3 regions of the Agrobacterium sp. DKPNP3 genome follow, and region 3 is predicted to be linked to each of the others. Evidence: predicted binding sites of a transcription regulator. Region 3 holds the regulator's gene; each other region holds the start of a gene.
The links. The regulator LexA, encoded in region 3, represses DNA repair genes until DNA is damaged. The targets are predictions, from matches to a motif close to TGTTCNNNNTGTGTTCNG.
Positions count from the first base shown of each region.

Region 1: ACUTJJ_RS06365 (ATP-dependent helicase) is a predicted target of LexA. The motif match lies at 2,762-2,779, and genes of this name have one in related genera.
Region 2: ACUTJJ_RS13435 (ATP-dependent helicase) is a predicted target of LexA. The motif match lies at 2,340-2,357, and genes of this name have one in related genera.

Region 1 covers NZ_JBQYSN010000014.1:39,195-45,266, forward strand. Annotated here, with positions in the region: gene ACUTJJ_RS06360 (IS3 family transposase) at 1-417, opposite strand, end outside; gene ACUTJJ_RS06365 (ATP-dependent helicase) at 572-2,638, opposite strand; gene ACUTJJ_RS06370 (carboxylesterase family protein) at 3,051-3,788, shown strand; gene ACUTJJ_RS06375 (LacI family DNA-binding transcriptional regulator) at 3,987-5,057, shown strand; gene ACUTJJ_RS06380 (FAD-dependent oxidoreductase) at 5,063-6,072, shown strand, end outside.
Region 2 covers NZ_JBQYSN010000043.1:12,164-18,235, forward strand. Annotated here, with positions in the region: gene ACUTJJ_RS13420 (efflux RND transporter permease subunit) at 1-512, opposite strand, end outside; gene ACUTJJ_RS13425 (efflux RND transporter periplasmic adaptor subunit) at 509-1,660, opposite strand; gene ACUTJJ_RS13430 (carboxymuconolactone decarboxylase family protein) at 1,886-2,296, shown strand; gene ACUTJJ_RS13435 (ATP-dependent helicase) at 2,399-4,873, shown strand; gene ACUTJJ_RS13440 (glycosyltransferase family 25 protein) at 4,977-5,789, shown strand; gene betI (choline-binding transcriptional repressor BetI) at 5,988-6,072, opposite strand, start outside.
Region 3 covers NZ_JBQYSN010000058.1:11-6,082, forward strand. Annotated here, with positions in the region: partial or broken gene ACUTJJ_RS16020 (ABC transporter ATP-binding protein) at 1-695, shown strand, start outside; gene ACUTJJ_RS16025 (ABC transporter ATP-binding protein) at 752-1,417, shown strand; gene purU (formyltetrahydrofolate deformylase) at 1,531-2,376, shown strand; gene lexA (transcriptional repressor LexA) at 2,602-3,324, shown strand; gene ACUTJJ_RS16040 (glutathione S-transferase family protein) at 3,581-4,258, shown strand; gene ACUTJJ_RS16045 (ComEC/Rec2 family competence protein) at 4,278-6,072, opposite strand, start outside.

The sequences.
Region 1 (6,072 bases), on a different contig from region 3:
CTGTTGAGCGGTTTCATCTCCACTGCATAGCCCAATGACGCCTGCTTGCCAGACATCCTCGCAATAGCCAGGATGCCACGATCGACCGGCCATCGATGTCCGTGTCTCCGGAAAGGCCTCGCGAACCCATGCAGTCAGTGTCCCTCGTCCGGGATAGCCAAGTGCCCTCATCGTCGCAGAGATGCAACGATCATGGGTGCGAAAGTGCTCAAGTGCCGCCTGCCTCTGAGCCTCTGAAAATTTTGGCGCTCGCGCGACCGGCTGAGTACGCAGCTCGAGATGCTGTACGTACTCGCGATACCAGCCCCTCAGCGCATTCTTGGTCGGATACCCCAGCTGGCGAATGGTCGCGTTAAGTCGCTTCTCAAGCCGGATATAGAGCTCAACCGCTCGAACTCTGTCTGCGTAGGAATACATGAACTACCTCCTGTTAGTCCAAGTTTTCGTCCGCACCCCCACCGGCTCACTTCTGCGCGGAAACCAACACCATAAGCCGATAGCCCTCAATAACCACACGCTTCTAAGGATGGACACTAGTTTGCCCCAGATGCCGGGCGACTGGAACGAAAACCTACTTCCACATAGCCCTCATCCGCGCACCCACATCAATCCGGATCTGCTGCGCGCTGCGTTCCGAAGCGGCGGCTGAAACCAGTGGCCAGGTCATCGTCTCAAAAAACTGCAGCAATGTCGCCGGGATGAAGCGGGTTCTGGCGGCGTAAACATGCCGGTCACCCTGCTGACTCTGCCCGCCTGTGAAGAAGCGTTGGGGCGTGATCAGCGACAGGCTGTCCTTGGCGCGGGTCATGGCGACGTAGAGCAGCCGGCGTTCCTCCTCCAGTTCCTGGGTGGTGCCGACGCCGAGGTCGGAGGGGATGCAGCCGTCGACCACGTTCAGGATGAAGACGGAGCGCCATTCCTGGCCTTTTGCCGAATGGATGGTGGAGAGGCTCAGATAATCCTCGTCAAGCAGCGGCACGCCGGCCTGATCGCTGGTGGCGTCCGGCGGATCGAGCGTCAGTTCAGTCAGAAAGCGCTCGCGCGATGGGTAGCCGCCGGCGATCTGCTCTAGCTGCAGCAGATCGGCCTTGCGGGTGTCCGCATCCTCATGCAGGCGTTCGAGATGCGGTTCGTACCACAGCCGCGCCTGCCCGATCTGGCCCGGCCAGTCATTCGGCGCCTGCCGCAGGCCCACAAGCATTTGTGTGAAGGCTGTCCAGTCATCGCCGGTCTTCGGCGGCGGCGGAATTTCGGCGAGGGCAAGCAGCGGCTCTGGGTCTGTCGCAATCGCATCGAGAATGTTGCCAGCCTTTTTTGGTCCGATGCCTGGCAGCATCTGCAGCAGCCGGAAACCGGCGACGCGGTCGCGCGGGTTCTGTGCGAAGCGCAGCACGGCCAGCATGTCCTTCACATGGGCGCTGTCCAGGAATTTCAGGCCGCCGAATTTGACGAAGGGGATGTTGCGGCGGGTCAGTTCCACCTCGAGCGGGCCACTATGGCTGGAGGTTCGAAACAGCACGGCCTGCTGTTTCAGCGTCATGCCGCTCTCGCGATTGGCGAGGATCTGGTCGATGATGAAGTTCGCCTGCTCGGTCTCGTCTTTCACCGTGACGAGTTTCGGGCGCTCCAGCGACTGCCGCTCGGTCCAGAGATTCTTGGTGAAGCGCTCGCGCGCGAGATCGATGACCCCGTTGGCGGCTGCAAGGATCGGCTGCGTCGAGCGATAGTTGCGATCCAGCGTGATGATATCGGCCGCCGGGCTGAAGGAAGCCGGGAAATCGAGGATGTTGCGCACTGTCGCCGCCCGGAAGGAATAGATCGACTGCGCATCGTCACCCACCACGGTCAAGCCGCGGCCACCGGGCTTCAGCGCCATCAGCACCGATGCCTGCAACCGGTTGGTATCTTGATATTCATCGACCATCACATGGTCGAAGCGGTTGCCTATATCGTTGGCCAGAACGGGGTCGCTGACCATCTGGGCCCAGTAGAGCAGAAGATCGTCGTAATCGAGCACGTTCTGGACCTGCTTGGCCTCGACATAGGCCGCGAACAGTTCCTTGAGTTCGCTTTCCCAGTTGGCAACCCAGGGATAGTGCTGGCGCAAGATGTCCTTGAGTGGTGTCTGGGAATTCACGACACGCGAATAGATCGCAAGACAGGTGCCCTTTGTCGGAAAGCGGCTTTCAGTTTTGGAAAAACCCAGCTCGTGCCGGGAAAGATTCATCAGGTCGGCGCTGTCTTCGCGGTCGTGGATGGTGAAATCGATGTTGAGGCCGATCTGCTCAGCGTAGATGCGCAACAGCCGTGCACCAATGCCGTGAAACGTGCCGGACCACGCCAATGCATCTGTCATAATTGCCGAATTTGCCCCGAGGACCTGCTTGCATATCCGTTCGACACGGCGCGCCATCTCGGAGGCTGCGCGCCTTGAGAACGTCATCAGCAGGATACGGCGGGGATCGGCGCCATTCACGATCAGATGCGCAACACGGTGAGCCAGCGTATTGGTCTTTCCCGAGCCAGCGCCGGCGATGATCAGAAGCGGACCGGCGACATGTCCATCCACCAGTCCAACACCATGTTCCACGGCCTTGCGCTGCTGCTCGTTCAGTTTTTCCAGATAGGCAACCGCCATCCTGCACTAATCCTCGATATTTGCCCCAGGCGAAGTTGCCTGCCCGAAAACGGCGGGCGACTGAGCCTGCGCCGCCATGTCGCCTTCGTGCCGCAATGATTAGCAAAGACTCAAACAGCAAGCCAGAACAAATGCTGAACGCAAAAGCCTTGCTGCGCAAGTCCGGTTGGCGCCATCACCTGACAGCTCGATTTCCGAAGTCTCTTCCGCGAATGTTGCCTCAGGAGCGGAAGCGGATATGCTGTCGTCGCATCGCCGGAAATCGGATGAGGCAGTTGTCTCATTGGCCTGAAATGATGAGATATTTCATGTGTTCCGAGGCGCTTTTTCTGCTTTTTCCGGGAGCGTTGAACCCGATCGGGTTTAACGGTCATTACCATGGAAGAGCCTTATTCACTGGGAGGAAAAAATCATGAGACGACTTAAATTCTGCCTGATCGCTCTGGCTGCAATCACTGCCTCGACATTTGCACAGGCCGAACAGAAAGCGATGAAATCCGATGTCACCATCGCTTCTGACCTCAACTACCTGCTTTATACGCCCAAGGATTACGCCGGCTCGAACAAGACTCATCCTCTTGTCGTCTGGCTGCATGGCGGCGATCAGGGCGGCAGCGACGTCGAAAAGCTACGGTCGAGCGGCTTGCCGAAAATGATAGAGGACGGACGTGACTTTCCCTTCCTGGTGTTTTCACCGCAAAATCCGAGCGAGGAACTACTTTACCCGATCGAGCGTGTCGCCAGTGTTCTTGAGGCGGTGGTGGCCAACCACCGGGTGGACCGGGAGCGCATCTATCTGATCGGCTATAGCCGGGGAGGGTTCGGCGCATGGTCCATGGCAGAGCAGTTTCCTCAAACTTTCGCCGCGGTGGTTCCGATTGCCGGCGGCGGCATTCGGCACTACCTCAATCGAACGAACGAGAAGGCGGCTTTCTGGGCCTTTCATGGCGCAGATGACGAGGTGATCCCGCTGTCCGATACAGTGGTGCTCGTGCAACGTCTTAAGGAGCTGAAGCGCAATGTTCGGCTCACGGCGCTTGAGGACACTGACCATCAGGCGGTCGAGGGAAAGGTGCTGAACGACGAGGCGATGTGGACTTGGTTGCTTGAGCAGAAGCTTGCGGGCGAAAAAGCACCCTTGAATCCGTAAATTCGGGCCGACCGCTGTCTTTTACAGCTGACATTGCCGTTTCTGCCGCGTTTTGCCATTGCAGCGCAGGCTTGCGATAATCTGCGACCCTTTCAGCGAATGCACTTTATCGCTTGACTCCCTACGCGGAGATGGTGCTAATGCGCATTAGCTGCTAATACGTATTAGCAGGGAACGGATGCCGGAGGAGGGCATGGCGTGTCCAGTCACAGACGTCTCACGCAGAACGATATTGCCAAGCTTGCCGGCGTCAGCCAGGCAACGGTGTCTCTAGTTCTGAACGGCGCGCCGGCAGCGGTCGCGCGCATCCCGGACGAAACCCGGGAAAGGGTGCAGGCCGTCATTCGCCAGACCGGTTATGTTGCCGATCCGATTGCGCGGCGCATGGCCAAGGGGCTGAACCGGATCCTCGGCGTTTTCACCTATGAGCCAGCATTCCCGAGCGCCCAGGCTGATTTCTTTACGCCCTTCCTGCTGGGTATCGAAGAAGAGGCGCAGCAGCAGGCTTATGATCTTCTGCTGCTGACGAGCGCTGGTGTCGGCGATAACCGCAAGATTTTCTCGGAAGGCAACAGGCTTCGGATTGCGGACGGCTGTCTGGTTCTCGGCCGCGAGTTCGATCGCAAGGAACTCGCCCGGCTGGTTTCGGAAGACTATCCCTTCGTCGCGATCGGCCGCCGTGAAGATGCCGGTGGTCCGGTTCCCTATGTCGGCGGCGACTACGCTGCGGGAACGCGTCAGCTCGTCGAAGACGCCATCGCGCTGGGGCACACCAGGCTCGCCTATATCGGGCCTCATGGTCCGGCAGAATCGATTGCCGATCGCTGGCAAGGTTTCAGCGCGGCGCTCGCAGATGCGGCCACGATTGCCCTGCATATCAAGGCGGTCAACCGGCCGGCCGAGAAAATACTCGATGCCATCATTGAGAGCGGGGCCACAGTCGCCTTCTTCATAGAATTGGCCGATGCCGTGCGCGTCGAGGCGCTGGCGCGGGCGAGGGGGCTTGTCGTGCCGGACGCATTTTCGATGATCGTGCTTGGCAGCCATATCAGGGCCGCACGCAGCCCCGTGCGTTTCACCTCTTATGAAATTCCGCGCGAGGAGATGGGGCGGCAGGCAACCGCCATGCTGGTCAACCGCATCGAGACCGGCAGCGCCGGTGGGCAGATCCTTCTCAAATGTGAACCCGTCAAGGGAGAGACGTTGGGGCCGGCCCCGACCGGCTCGGCAAACAAGTCCTCAGTCAACAAAACGGATGTGACGTCGTGAAAGACATGAAAGCAGATATTCTCGTGGTCGGTGGCGGCCTTGGCGGCGTAGCGGCGGCACTGGCGGCCGCACGAGCGGGCAAACGCGTGATCATGACCGAAGAATACGACTGGATCGGCGGCCAATTGACCAGTCAGGCCGTTCCCTCGGACGAGCATACATGGGTTGAACAGTTCGGCATCACCCGGTCCTACCGGGCGCTGCGCAACGGTGTGCGGCAATATTATCGAGACCATTATCCGCTGACGGAAGGCGCGCGCGCGTGGGGCGACCTTAATCCGGGCGGCGGATGGGTGAGCCGGATCTGCGCCGAGCCGCGTGTCAGCCTCGCGGTCATGGAAAGCATGCTGATGCCCTATATTGGCGCAGGTCGCCTGACGATACTCAAGCCTTGGCGTCCCGTCGGGGCCGATGTGGACGGCGACTTGGTTCGCTCCGTGACCCTCCGCCATCGCGACAGCGGCGCTGAAATCGTCATATCCGCCGATTACGTACTCGACGCCACCGAACTTGGCGATCTGCTGCCGATGACCGGCACGGAATATGCCAAGGGTTTTGAGGCGCAGTCGGACACGGAAGAACCGAGCGCGCCAGAGCACGCTCAACCGGACAATGTGCAGGCTGTCTCAATCTGCTTTGCCATTGACCATGTCGATGGCGACCAGACGATCGACAAGCCTGAGAACTACGACTATTGGCGCTCTTACCGGCCGCATTTCTGGGGTGGTCCGCTCCTCGGCTTCACTGCGCCGCATCCGCGCACGCTGGAGCATACCACCCGCTCCTTCACGCCAAATCCCGATGATAATCCGCTGCTGGTCGATGCCGACCAGCGCAAGGGCGGCGGTGATGAGAATCTCTGGATTTTCCGGCGCATCGCGGCACGGAAAAACTTTGCGCCCGGCTTCTACCAATCGGATATCTGCCTCGTGAATTGGCCGATGATCGATTACATGGATGGCACGATCATCGATGTGGCCGAGGAAGAAAAGGCGCGCCACCTGAAGGCGGCGGC
Region 2 (6,072 bases), on a different contig from region 3:
TCGTCATCCACCAGTTTGGTCAGGTCTTCCATGCTGAGCGTGGATGAGGTGACCGCAAGACGCATGATGGGCTGGCTGTCTGAATCCGCCTTGATGATCTGCGGCTCGTCGGCATCGTCAGGCAACTGGTTGGTCACACGGCCGATGGCATCGCGCACATCATTGGCCGCGACGGCCATATCGACGTTGTCCCCAAATTCCATCGTGACGCGGCTGGTGCCGAACTGCGAATTGGACGAGATGGATTTGACGCCACTGACGCGGGCAACCGCCCCTTCAATCGTCTGCGTCACTTCCTGGTCGATGGTCTCAGGCGCCGCCCCCTCATAGGTCGTCCTGACGCTGATCGTCGGCCTGTCGACATCCGGCAGTTCGCGCACCTCAACACCCACAAGGGCTGCAAGCCCGGCGACAACCAGAAGCGTGTTAAGGACAGCCGCAAGGATGGGCCGGCGCACGAAAAGCGCGGTAAAGGCAAGCTTGGAGTCCTGACCGGAGGGCGACTGCGTCATTGGCTGGCAACCTCCTCAGCCTTCGGCGCATTACCGATGCGGACAGCGCCGCCTTCCCTGACGCGCTGCAATCCTTCAATGACAACAGGCTCGCCTTCCGCCAGCTGGGCTTTCACCAGTACCGCGTCCGGGTTGCGCTGCACGATCTGCACCCGCACCTTGCTCGACTTGTTGTCTACGACACGCCAGACATAGGAGCCTTCCGCGTCCCACTGCACTGCCAGCGGATCGACGGAGGCATAGGTCTCGCCGGCAAATCGCATCGTAACGCCGAAGGACATGCCAGCCCTCAGCTCGTCCTTCTCATTGCCGAACTTCGCACGGATACGAATGGTCCGGCTCGCCTCATCCACGCGGTTGTCGACCGCCTCGACCTCGCCGGTGAAGGTTTCGCCGGGCCGCGAAATGGACGTTGCCTCAACCGGCATACCGATCTTGATCGCCGTCGCAAAACGCTCCGGCGCCCAGAAATTGACGAGAATTTCGGACCGGTCATCGATGCTGACGATGGTGGACTGTGTCGTGACGTTATCACCGATATTGGCGGCAACGATGCCAGCAACGCCATTGATCGGCGCCACGATATCGCGCCGCTTCAAATTGAGCTCCGCGGTGCTGAGCGCAAGCTTTGCAGCTTCCTCCGCGATCTGCGCATCAAGCACGTCGAGGCGGGCGACGGATTTCAGGTTCTTGTAGGAATTGGATTTTTCGACGGCACTGCGCAGCGCGACCTGGGCCTTGTCCCGTTCGATCAATTGTTCGTCGTCATCCAGACGCGCCAATACCTGGCCCTTCACCACACGCTGTCCCGATGAGGTGCGGATTTCCGCAAGCGTGCCAGAGACCTGCGGCATGACCACAACCGACTGGATCGCCTCGCCATTGCCGATCGCGTTCAGACGATCGTTGACGACGCCTCGCTTCACCGGGGCCGTCACCACGAGCGTGGCGTTGGAATTGCGGCGCGCACCGTTGCCGTTCTGGCCAGCCGATGGCCCTGCCGCCGCAACCTCAACGGCGCCGGGCGCGGATTTTGCAAGTCCGACGCTGGCGAGCACATTACGGGCCTCGGGCGAATAAAAGCCCCAGAGACAGAGCCCTGCCCCAACGACGGCCAGACTGACACCCACCTGTTTCCAGACCCGCATATAGTTCTCCGGTTGATCATCACAGCATAAATCGCCCCTTGAATCATAGACTTCGGGACGTCCGCAGTATTCATGCTTGCCAGAAACGAGGCAACGCACAAATCCGTTTCTTACGTATTTGTAATTTGTAATGGATTTTCGGTGAAAGCGCGACCGCGACCAATATTATCGCAAATATTCTGAAGCCCGGTAATCTGTCCGGGAGGAAACGAGCCGGAGGAAGCCATGAGCACTGTCATGAAAACACAAAATCCAGAAGCCGATCCGCGTGTGAAAGCGGTCTTCGATGATATCCGGACCACCCGCAAATCGGATTTCATCAACAATATGTGGCTGTATCTCGCCTTTGACCCCGATCTCCTGGAAAAGACATGGGCCGAGGTCAAGGCGGTGATGGCGACACCTTCGGCGCTCGACCCGATCGTGAAGGAAATGCTTTACATTGCAGTATCCGTCACCAATGGCTGCTCCTACTGTGCCCACTCCCACACCGCGGCCGCAAAAGCCAAGGGAATGACAAACGAACAGCATGCCGATCTGATGCGGGTGATCGCGCTTGCCGGCAAGACCAACCAGCTTGCGGTAGCCCTGCAAGTGCCCGTCGATGCCGCTTTTGATGCTGACCAGAGTGCATGAACCCGAAATAATGCCTTGGAATAGGCGTTTTGAGCGGTGATACCGGAATAAAAGCAGAACGCGGTTCTGGCCTTTACATCCCGAATCACTACATTGGGCCGCATGAGCAACAGTTTTGACGATATGCCGTTCTTCGATGAGGAACCCGTGGCACCGCGCAGGGCGACGAACAATGCCCCGTCGGAAAACGGCGGCGGGCTTGGAATTGCCGCCCGCGCCATGGCCGCCCGTGATCAGACGCGTGCCGCGCCAGATTATCTTTCCGGCCTCAACCCGGAACAGCGCGAAGCGGTTGAAACGCTTGACGGCCCGGTTCTCGTCCTCGCGGGCGCCGGCACCGGCAAGACCCGTGTTCTGACAACCCGCATCGCCCATATTCTCGCGACCGGCCGTGCCTATCCGAGCCAGATCCTCGCCGTGACCTTCACCAACAAGGCCGCACGCGAGATGAAGGAACGCATCGGCGTTCTCGTCGGCGGCGCGGTCGAGGGCATGCCCTGGCTCGGCACGTTCCACTCCATCGGCGTCAAGCTTCTGCGTCGTCACGCCGAACTCGTCGGCCTGAAGTCGGATTTCACCATTCTCGATACGGATGACGTGGTGCGGCTGATCAAGCAGCTCATCCAGGCCGAAGGTCTCGATGATAAGCGCTGGCCGGCCAAACAGTTCGCCGGCATGATCGACGGCTGGAAGAACAAGGGCCTGACGCCGCCGGATATTCCTGAAGGAGATAGCCGCGCCTTCGCAAACGGCAAAGGCCGCGAACTGTACACCGCCTATCAGAACCGGCTGAAAACGCTGAACGCCTGCGACTTCGGCGACCTGCTGCTGCACCCGATCAGCATCTTCCGCCGGAACACCGACATTCTGAAGGAGTATCACCAGAAGTTCCGATACATTCTGGTGGACGAATATCAGGACACCAACACGGCGCAATATATGTGGCTGCGGCTCTTGGCCCAGCGCGCCAAGGGCGAGCCGCAAAACGTCTGCTGTGTGGGTGACGACGACCAGTCGATCTATGGCTGGCGCGGCGCGGAAGTGGACAACATCCTGCGTTTCGACAAGGATTTCCCCGGCGCCAAGGTCATCAAGCTCGAACGCAATTATCGTTCAACCGAGCATATTCTCGGTGCGGCCGGCCATCTCATCGCCCATAATGAGGGCCGTCTCGGCAAGACGCTGTTTACCGAACGCAGCAGCCCTGACGATGAAAAGGTCGTGGTGCATGCGGCCTGGGATTCCGAGGAGGAAGCCCGCGCCGTCGGCGAAGAGATCGAGCAGCTTCAGCGCAAAGGTAACATGCTGAACGACATGGCGATCCTTGTCCGCGCCTCCTTCCAGATGCGCGAATTCGAAGACCGGTTCGTCACGCTCGGCCTCAATTACCGCGTCATCGGCGGTCCGCGCTTTTATGAGCGCCTCGAAATCCGCGATGCCATGGCCTATTTCCGCCTCGTCTGCCAGCCGGCCGACGATCTCGCCTTCGAGCGGATCGTCAACACACCGAAACGCGGTCTGGGCGATACGACGATCCGCAATCTGCACGACTATGCGCGCGCGCGTGACATTCCGATGCTGGCCGCGGCCGCCGACATCATCGAGACCGACGAGCTGAAACCGAAGGCGCGCAAGGCGCTGTTCGATGTGGTGCAGGATTTCCGCCGCTGGCAGGGTCTCCTCGAAAACACCGAACACACCACGCTTGCCGAGCAGATCCTCGACGAAAGCGGCTATACCGCCATGTGGCAGGCCGACAAGACGGCCGAAGCGCCAGGACGGCTCGAAAACCTCAAGGAACTCATCCGCTCGATGGAAGCCTTTGAAAGCATGCGCGGTTTCCTCGAGCATGTCGCACTCGTCATGGATGCCGAGCAGAACGAAAACCTCGATGCCGTCTCCATCATGACGCTCCATTCCGCCAAGGGTCTGGAATTCGACACCGTCTTCCTGCCCGGCTGGGAAGAAGGCCTGTTTCCGCACCAGCGGGCGCTGGACGAAGGCGGACGCTCCGGTCTTGAGGAAGAACGTCGTCTTGCCTATGTCGGCATCACCCGTGCCAAGAAACTCTGCCATATCTGGTTCGTCTCGAACCGCCGCATTCACGGGCTGTGGCAATCCACCCTGCCCTCGCGGTTCCTGGACGAGCTGCCGTCCGCCCATGTGGACGTTGCAGCATCCGACAGCAGTTACGGCGGATATGGCGGGCGCGGCGGCTACGGCCAGTCGCGTTTCGACAAGGCCGATCCCTTCGCCAACACCTATTCCACCCCCGGCTGGAAACGTGCGCAGCAGAACCGCAGCGACGCCACCCGCGACAACTGGGGCACACGCTCCGGCCACGCGGTGGAGCGCATCGGCTACGGCGAAAGCGGCCCCCGTACCCGCACCATCGACGGGGAACTGGTGGCGAAATCCGTCGCTGACACGCCGTCAAAATTCTTCGTGGGCGACCGCGTGTTCCATATCAAGTTTGGCAACGGCAATATCGCCGCCATCGAGGGGAACAAGCTCACGATCGACTTCGACCGCGCCGGCCAGAAGCGCGTGCTGGATGGATTTGTGGAAAAGGTTTGATTCGACAACTATGAGTGCCCGCAGACCTCTTTTTCCGTAGCCCAGGTCATGCCGTTGCAATAAAGGAGTTGCATTGGGATGTGGAGAACGGGTGAGGACTGCCTTGCATATATTACCGAAGAGCCAGCGCAAGCTTGCGGTTTTCCTGATCAACATGGACAGCGCCACAAAGCGCCTTGCCGACATGAATGCGCGTCTCGATGCGTTAGGCCTCGAGGCCGAACGCGTTCCCGGCGTCAACGGCAGGGAACTGAACTATCCCATTCCGGAGTTCAGTGAACTCTCTTACATGCTGATGCATGGCCGCCGCACCTCTCCGCCCGAGATCGGCTGCTATTTGAGCCATGTTGCCTGCGCCAACCGGTTTATGAACGGTGACGCGGACATAGCGCTGATCCTCGAAGACGACGTGGTCTTCGACGGGGATTTTCTGGATGCCATTGATGAGGCCGTGCTGAACGGCCGGGAATGGGACATTCTGCGGCTCACTACGGTCAGCAATGGCCGGAAATTCGCGTTTCGACGTCTGTCCAACGGCCGTTCTCTGGCAATTGCCCTCACACGAGAAAAAGGATCGGGCGCCTATCTCGTCAACCGCCGGGCCGGAAAGTGGATCGCCAATCTCATTCCTATGCGGCTCGCCTACGACATCGCCTTCGACCTTGAATATCTCGCTGGCCTTAAGTCCGCCTTCATCTACCCGCTTTGCGCGACGCAGGATGCCGATGGCGAGAGCCAGATACAGAACAATCTTCGCATCTACCGCCTGCCCCGCTGGCGTTACTTCACCGTTTTGCCCTATCGCGCTTACCTTGAAACCACCCGTTTCCTGCTGCGCGGTTTCCGATTGCTTGTGGCGAAGGCAACGGTAGCGTTACAGCGGGACAAGCGCAAAACACTGGCTGCCGGGCACTGAACGCCCGGCTCACGTTTCGCCAGGCGTAAAGCCGATCAGATAAACTGCCGCGACGACGGCTGCGAGAATGAAAATCGAGATGACGAAAATCGTCATCCTGTTCAATGGCTTGCGAGTCGTTTTCTTCATGCCGGAATAATGCGGCGGGACAGACCTGGTTCCATGGCCTTTGATCCATCTTGCCCGATGGGCGTGCAGTCAGGCGGTGGCGTCCGCGCTCGGCAGTCGGTGTGACAGGTAATCATCCATCTGCGCCATCGCCTCCTGTCGCGAAAGGCCGCCG
Region 3 (6,072 bases):
ATGTCAGCTTTGACATTAAGGCCGGGCAGATCGTCGGCCTGATCGGTCCGAACGGCGCCGGCAAGAGCACGACTTTCAATCTCATCACCGGAATCCTCGACCTTTCGGGCGGTGACGTCACCTATCAGGGACAGACGCTTTCGGGCCTCAATCCGCGGCTCATCGCCAAACGCGGCATCGCGAGAACCTTTCAGCACGCCAAGGTCCTTCCGACCATGTCAGTCCTCGAAAACGTCGCTCTCGGCGCGCATCTGCGCGGCAATGCCGGCGTCTTCCGAAGCTTCTTGCGATTGGAGCGACAACAGGAGCAAGCTCTGCTTGCGGAAGCCGCGCATCAGCTCGATCGCGTCGGTCTCGGTGCCCATCGCGACCGCCCCGCCGGCGACCTCGCTCTCGGGCAGATCCGAATTCTGGAAATCGCCCGCGCGCTCTGCCTCAACCCAACCCTGCTGCTACTCGACGAACCGGCGGCCGGTCTGCGCCACGGGGAAAAGCAGGAGCTCGCGACGCTGCTGAAAAAACTGCGCGCCGAGGGCGTTAGCGTCCTGCTTGTCGAACATGACATGGGTTTCGTCATGGGGCTGGTCGACCACATCGTCGTGCTCGATTTCGGTACCCTGATCGCCGAAGGCAAGCCGGCTGAAATCCGGCAACATCCGGCCGTGATCGCGGCTTATCTTGGGGGGGCAGCGTGAGCGGACATCTACTCGACATCAAAGACATCCACGTTGCCTATGGCCGGGCGGAAGTGGTGCACGGCATCTCGCTATCCATGACATCGGGCAGCATCGTCACGGTCATCGGGGCGAACGGAGCGGGGAAAACCACGCTGCTCAACGCCATCATGGGTGTCGTGCCTTCGCGCGGGACCATTCTTTACGACGGCGCGCCGGTGCCCGAGACGATCGAGGGCCGCGTTGCCGCCGGCCTCTGCCTGGTGCCGGAAAGGCGAGAATTATTCGGCTCGATGACGGTTGAGGACAATGTCGAACTTGGCGGTTTCCTGCGTTCCCGTCAGGAGCGCGACGAGACACGCGATGCTGTTTACACACTCTTCCCGCGCCTTCGCGAACGCCGCAAGCAGCTCGCCGGAACACTGTCCGGCGGCGAAAGGCAGATGCTGGCGCTCGCGCGGGCGTTGATGAGCCGGCCGAGACTGCTGCTTCTCGATGAGCCGAGCCTTGGACTTGCACCGCTGATTGTCGCCGAAATCCTGCGTATCGTCGCCGACCTGCGTCAAACCGGTGTCTCCATCCTGTTGGTCGAGCAGAATGCCCGCGCCGCGCTCGAAATTGCCGACGAAGCTTATCTCGTCGAACTTGGTGAAGTGCGCCGCTCAGGCCCAGCTTCCGAACTCGCCGTCGATCCCGCTCTGATGGCGAGTTATCTCGGGCCGGGCGAACACGCCATCCAGTGACATCCGCGACCGCTTCGTGCTGACGCTCGGCCCCGTGGAAACGGGGCGTGGCTCCGCGTGGGCGCCGCTATGACAGCAGTCCAACCGCAACTCCATCTTCCAGGAGGCTTTAGATGAATTACGTCCTGACGCTGCGCTGCCCCAACAGAAGCGGAATTGTCGCTGCGGTCTCGGGCCGCATCGCACAGCATGGCGGCGATATTTATGAAGCTCAACAATTCGACGACCATGAAACGGGCATGTTTTTCATGCGTGTCGCCTTCTCCATGGCCGGCGACGAGGCAGGCTTTCGCAATGGACTTGCCGCGGAGATCGATCGCTTCGCTCTCGACGCCACGCTGCGTCGAGCAGGTGCGCCGCGCAAGCTGCTGCTGCTCGTTTCCCGCTTCGACCACTGCCTCGGCGATCTTCTCTATCGCCACCGCATCGGCGAATTGAATGCCGAGATCGTCGGCATCGTCGGCAACCACCCCCGCGAGGCCCTGAACCTCACGCTGATGGGCGGGATAAAGTATCATCACCTGCCGGTGACAAAAGACAACAAGGCCGAACAGGAAACAAGCATCAAGGACATCATCGAAGAAACGGGCACCGACCTCGTCGTTCTTGCCCGCTACATGCAGATCCTGTCGGACAACTTCTCCGAATACTTATCCGGGCGCTGCATCAACATTCATCACTCCTTCCTGCCTGGTTTCAAAGGCGCAAAGCCCTATCACCAAGCCCATGAGAGGGGCGTCAAAATGATCGGTGCAACGGCCCATTACGTCACCCGCGATCTCGATGAAGGGCCGATCATCTGCCAGGACGTCGAGCCGGTCAGCCACGCCGATACGCCGGATGAGCTGGTCCGTAAGGGACGCGACATCGAGCGACGCGTGCTGGCCCGGGCGGTCTCATGGCACCTTGAGGACCGGGTGCTTCTCAACAAGAACAAGACGGTCGTTTTCGCGCGATAGCACAGCTCGATCTACACCCTGACCTGAAACGCGGAACAAATGGGACGCGTCGGGGCCTCGCCTGGGAACGACTTCTGGAGCTTTGGTTACCTCCAATTTGCGAAATGTAAATCCGAGCGAAGCTTAACCAGATTTTAGGGGATTGCGGAACACATATGGAACATATAGTGTTCGTTCTGTATTTGTTTCGCGACTCCAGCGACGATTCTCAAGGGTGTTTTCCTCATGCTCACGCGCAAACAGCAGGAATTGCTTCTCTTCATTCATGAGCGAATGAAAGAGTCCGGCGTGCCGCCCTCCTTCGATGAAATGAAGGATGCACTCGATCTCGCTTCCAAATCCGGCATCCACCGGCTGATCACGGCGCTCGAAGAGCGCGGGTTTATTCGCCGGCTACCCAACAGGGCGCGAGCGCTCGAAGTCATCAAGCTTCCGGAGGCTTATACGCCGGGCGCAAGGCCGCAGCGCGGCTTCTCACCGAGCGTTATCGAAGGCAGTCTCGGCAAACCGAAAACGCCGGAGCCGCCCCCTGCTCCCAAGGCACCCGCAAATGACATTGCAGGTGCGGCGACCGTACCTGTCATGGGCCGGATCGCTGCCGGTGTGCCGATCTCGGCCATTCAGAACAATACACATGACGTGGCCGTTCCAGTGGACATGCTAGGCTCAGGTGAACATTACGCGCTTGAGGTCAAGGGCGATTCGATGATCGAGGCCGGCATCTTCGATGGCGATACGGTCATCATCCGCAATGGCAATACGGCCAATCCGGGCGATATCGTTGTGGCGCTGGTGGACGATGAAGAGGCGACGCTGAAGCGGTTCCGCCGCAAGGGCGCGTCCATCGCGCTGGAGGCTGCAAACCCGGCCTACGAGACCCGCATTTTTGGGCCTGATCGGGTGAAAATTCAGGGCAAGCTGGTGGGGCTTATCCGGCGCTATCATTGATGCCGCCGCCGGTCCGGATAAAAGCGGATCGATTGGCAAGACATATCTAGCCTTCAAGATGAATGGCGCGTCATTCCGGTGGATTGATGCGCTTTTTTTTCTTTTGAAGCGATGAAGGTGCTTTTGAAAGGGTCAAGGCACGAATTCGGCATGATGTCGTTCACCCATCAACGGGCTTTATGAGTGCGATGGATTCTTTGCGATATTCGCCGCAACGTCGCTGGTATAAAACTGCGACACAGTCAGGAGACACGCCATGTACGATCTTTATATCGCAAACAAGAACTACTCCTCCTGGTCGCTGCGGCCATGGGTGTTGATGCGCACGCTCGGTATTGCCTTTGAAGAGAAACTCGTTCCCTTTGGCGAAGGCGTCTCATTTTCCACCTTTTCTCCCACCGGCAAGGTCCCCTGCCTCGTCGATGAGGGTGTGACGGTCTGGGAATCGCTGTCGATCGCGGAATATCTCGCCGAGCGTCATCAAGGGGTCTGGGCAAGCGACAAGCAGGCCAGAGCCTGGTCGCGTTCGGCGGCAAGCGAAATGCATGCGGGATTTTCGTCGCTGCGCAATCTCTACCCCATGTCGGTCGGCATTCGTGTCACGCCAAACGGCGGTGATGCCGGGCTGGCAGCTGATATCAAGCGTATCGATGTTTTATGGAGCGAAGGCCTTTCGACCTTCGGTGGTCCTTATCTCGCCGGCCAGAAGTTCACGGCAGTGGATGCCTTCTTCTGCCCCGTGGCATTCCGTTTCCAGACTTACGGTGCGGATCTATCCCCCGCAGCAAAGGCCTATTGCGATCGCCTGCTCGCCCTGCCCGCCATGCGCGAATGGTATGAGGCAGGCCTGAAAGAAATGTGGCGGGACCCGGCGCATGAAGCCGAAATCGCCAGCATCGGTCAGTTGACTGCGGATCTGCGCGCGAAGGCTTGAGACGCTTTGCCGGCGGCAATCATTGCGACGCCGCCAGCAGACGCGTGATCGTTTCCGGTAGCTCATGCTCGTAGCGACCAGATTTCCAATCGTAATATCGATGTTCGCTCCACGGCCGGTTCATGCCTGCGGTCGAAGCGCGCAGTTTCTCGACGACGCCCGGCTGATTGGCTGACGCGAAGTTGATCTCCACTGAACCAATGCGGCGCAAGATGCCGCGATTGAGAAGCAGCGCGCCTGAGCGGCAGTGTGAAAACGAGGTTCTTTGGGAAACAATGACGACGTCGGCGATGTCACATGCCTTTCCAGCCAGACGCCCTTCCTCCAGCACGATGATCCATTCGCCGCTCTGTGCCTGCGCCACGCACCAGCGACCCGGCTTGCAGGTGAAAACGCCCGGCGTTCCCGCTTTCAGCGCAACCGCCATCTCGCGTGCGGCGGCTCTCAACTCCTCCTGCGACAGCTTTGCTTTATTGGTAAACGTCTCTGGCCGGTCCCGCTGCAGAATAACCGGCGCCTGCGGTGTCTTAGCAAGCAGCAGCGCCCTCTGCCACTGGTCATAAATAAAGCCATGGGGTCGGGTTCTCGTGGTGTAAACCTTCTCATCGGCAAGAAGCGCCACCAGCGAGCCATCTTCATGAACGAGGAGATCCGGCAGATCGCGTTGAAATGTCGTTGCCGAGAGCCCGAAGGCAAGCAGCAGAGGCGGGATGCCCAAGAGCGCCAGGCGGGTGCGCAACAGGGTGAGCAGCAGAAAGCCGGCCGAGGCGATACCGATGAACCAGCCATGCGGGCGTCCGGTCGCTGCGCTTCCGCCCCAGGACGCAACTTCGTCCGCGACCTCGATGACCATCGCCATGCCATAGCCCATCACCTTCAGAAATGGCGCGTCGAGCCCGAACGGCATCAGCAGCATGGCGATCAGACCGAAGGGCATCACAATCAGCGACATCAGCGGCGTCGCGGCAAGATTGGCGAAAAGTCCATAGGTGGTGACACGTTGGAAATGTTCGGCGGAATAGATTGCCGTCGAAAGCCCGCCAATCAGGGACGTCGTGATGACGCCCCCCATCACAGCGCCTGCCATCTGCGCGACCGTGATCCAGCTGGGCTTTCTTCCCATATAAAGACGCTCGCGAACACTACGCCGGCGGCTCCAGGCGGCGTAGGCGGAAACAAGCGCGATTGTCGCGGCAAAAGACATCTGAAAGCTTGGCCCCATCACTTCGGAGGGCGAGAGCGCGAGAACAATGAGAGCGGAAAGCGCGACATTTCTGAGGCTGAGCGACGGCTGGTCAAACAGCACCGCGACCAACATGATCGACATCATCAGCCAGGCCCGTTCAGCGGAAACCGCGAAGCCGGAGATCAGATAGTAGCATAGCGTCATCACGAGCGCTGCGAAGGCGGATATCTTCTTGACTGGCCGTCGCTGGGCAAAGGCCGGAAACAGGCTGAATCCCATCCTCATGCCGACAAAGAAGATGCCTGACGCCAGGGCCATGTTGAGCCCGGATATGGCGACGATATGGGCAAGCCCCGACACCCGCAACGCCTCCATTGTCTCCGGCGATATGGCCTGTCGCTCATCGGTGACGATGGAGGCGGCGAAGGCACCCGCGTCGCCTCCGATCGTCGTGCGAATGCGCTCGGCGATGGCGGCGCGCAGGCGATAGAGCCACATGTCGGCCATCTCCAGCCAACCCTCGGCCCCAAGGTTCGCCATCGCCAACGGCTGGGGCGGCTGGTAAAAGAAGCCTGTCGCTCCAATACCGCGGAAATAGGATGAAAAGGCGAAATCGTTCAATCCCGGC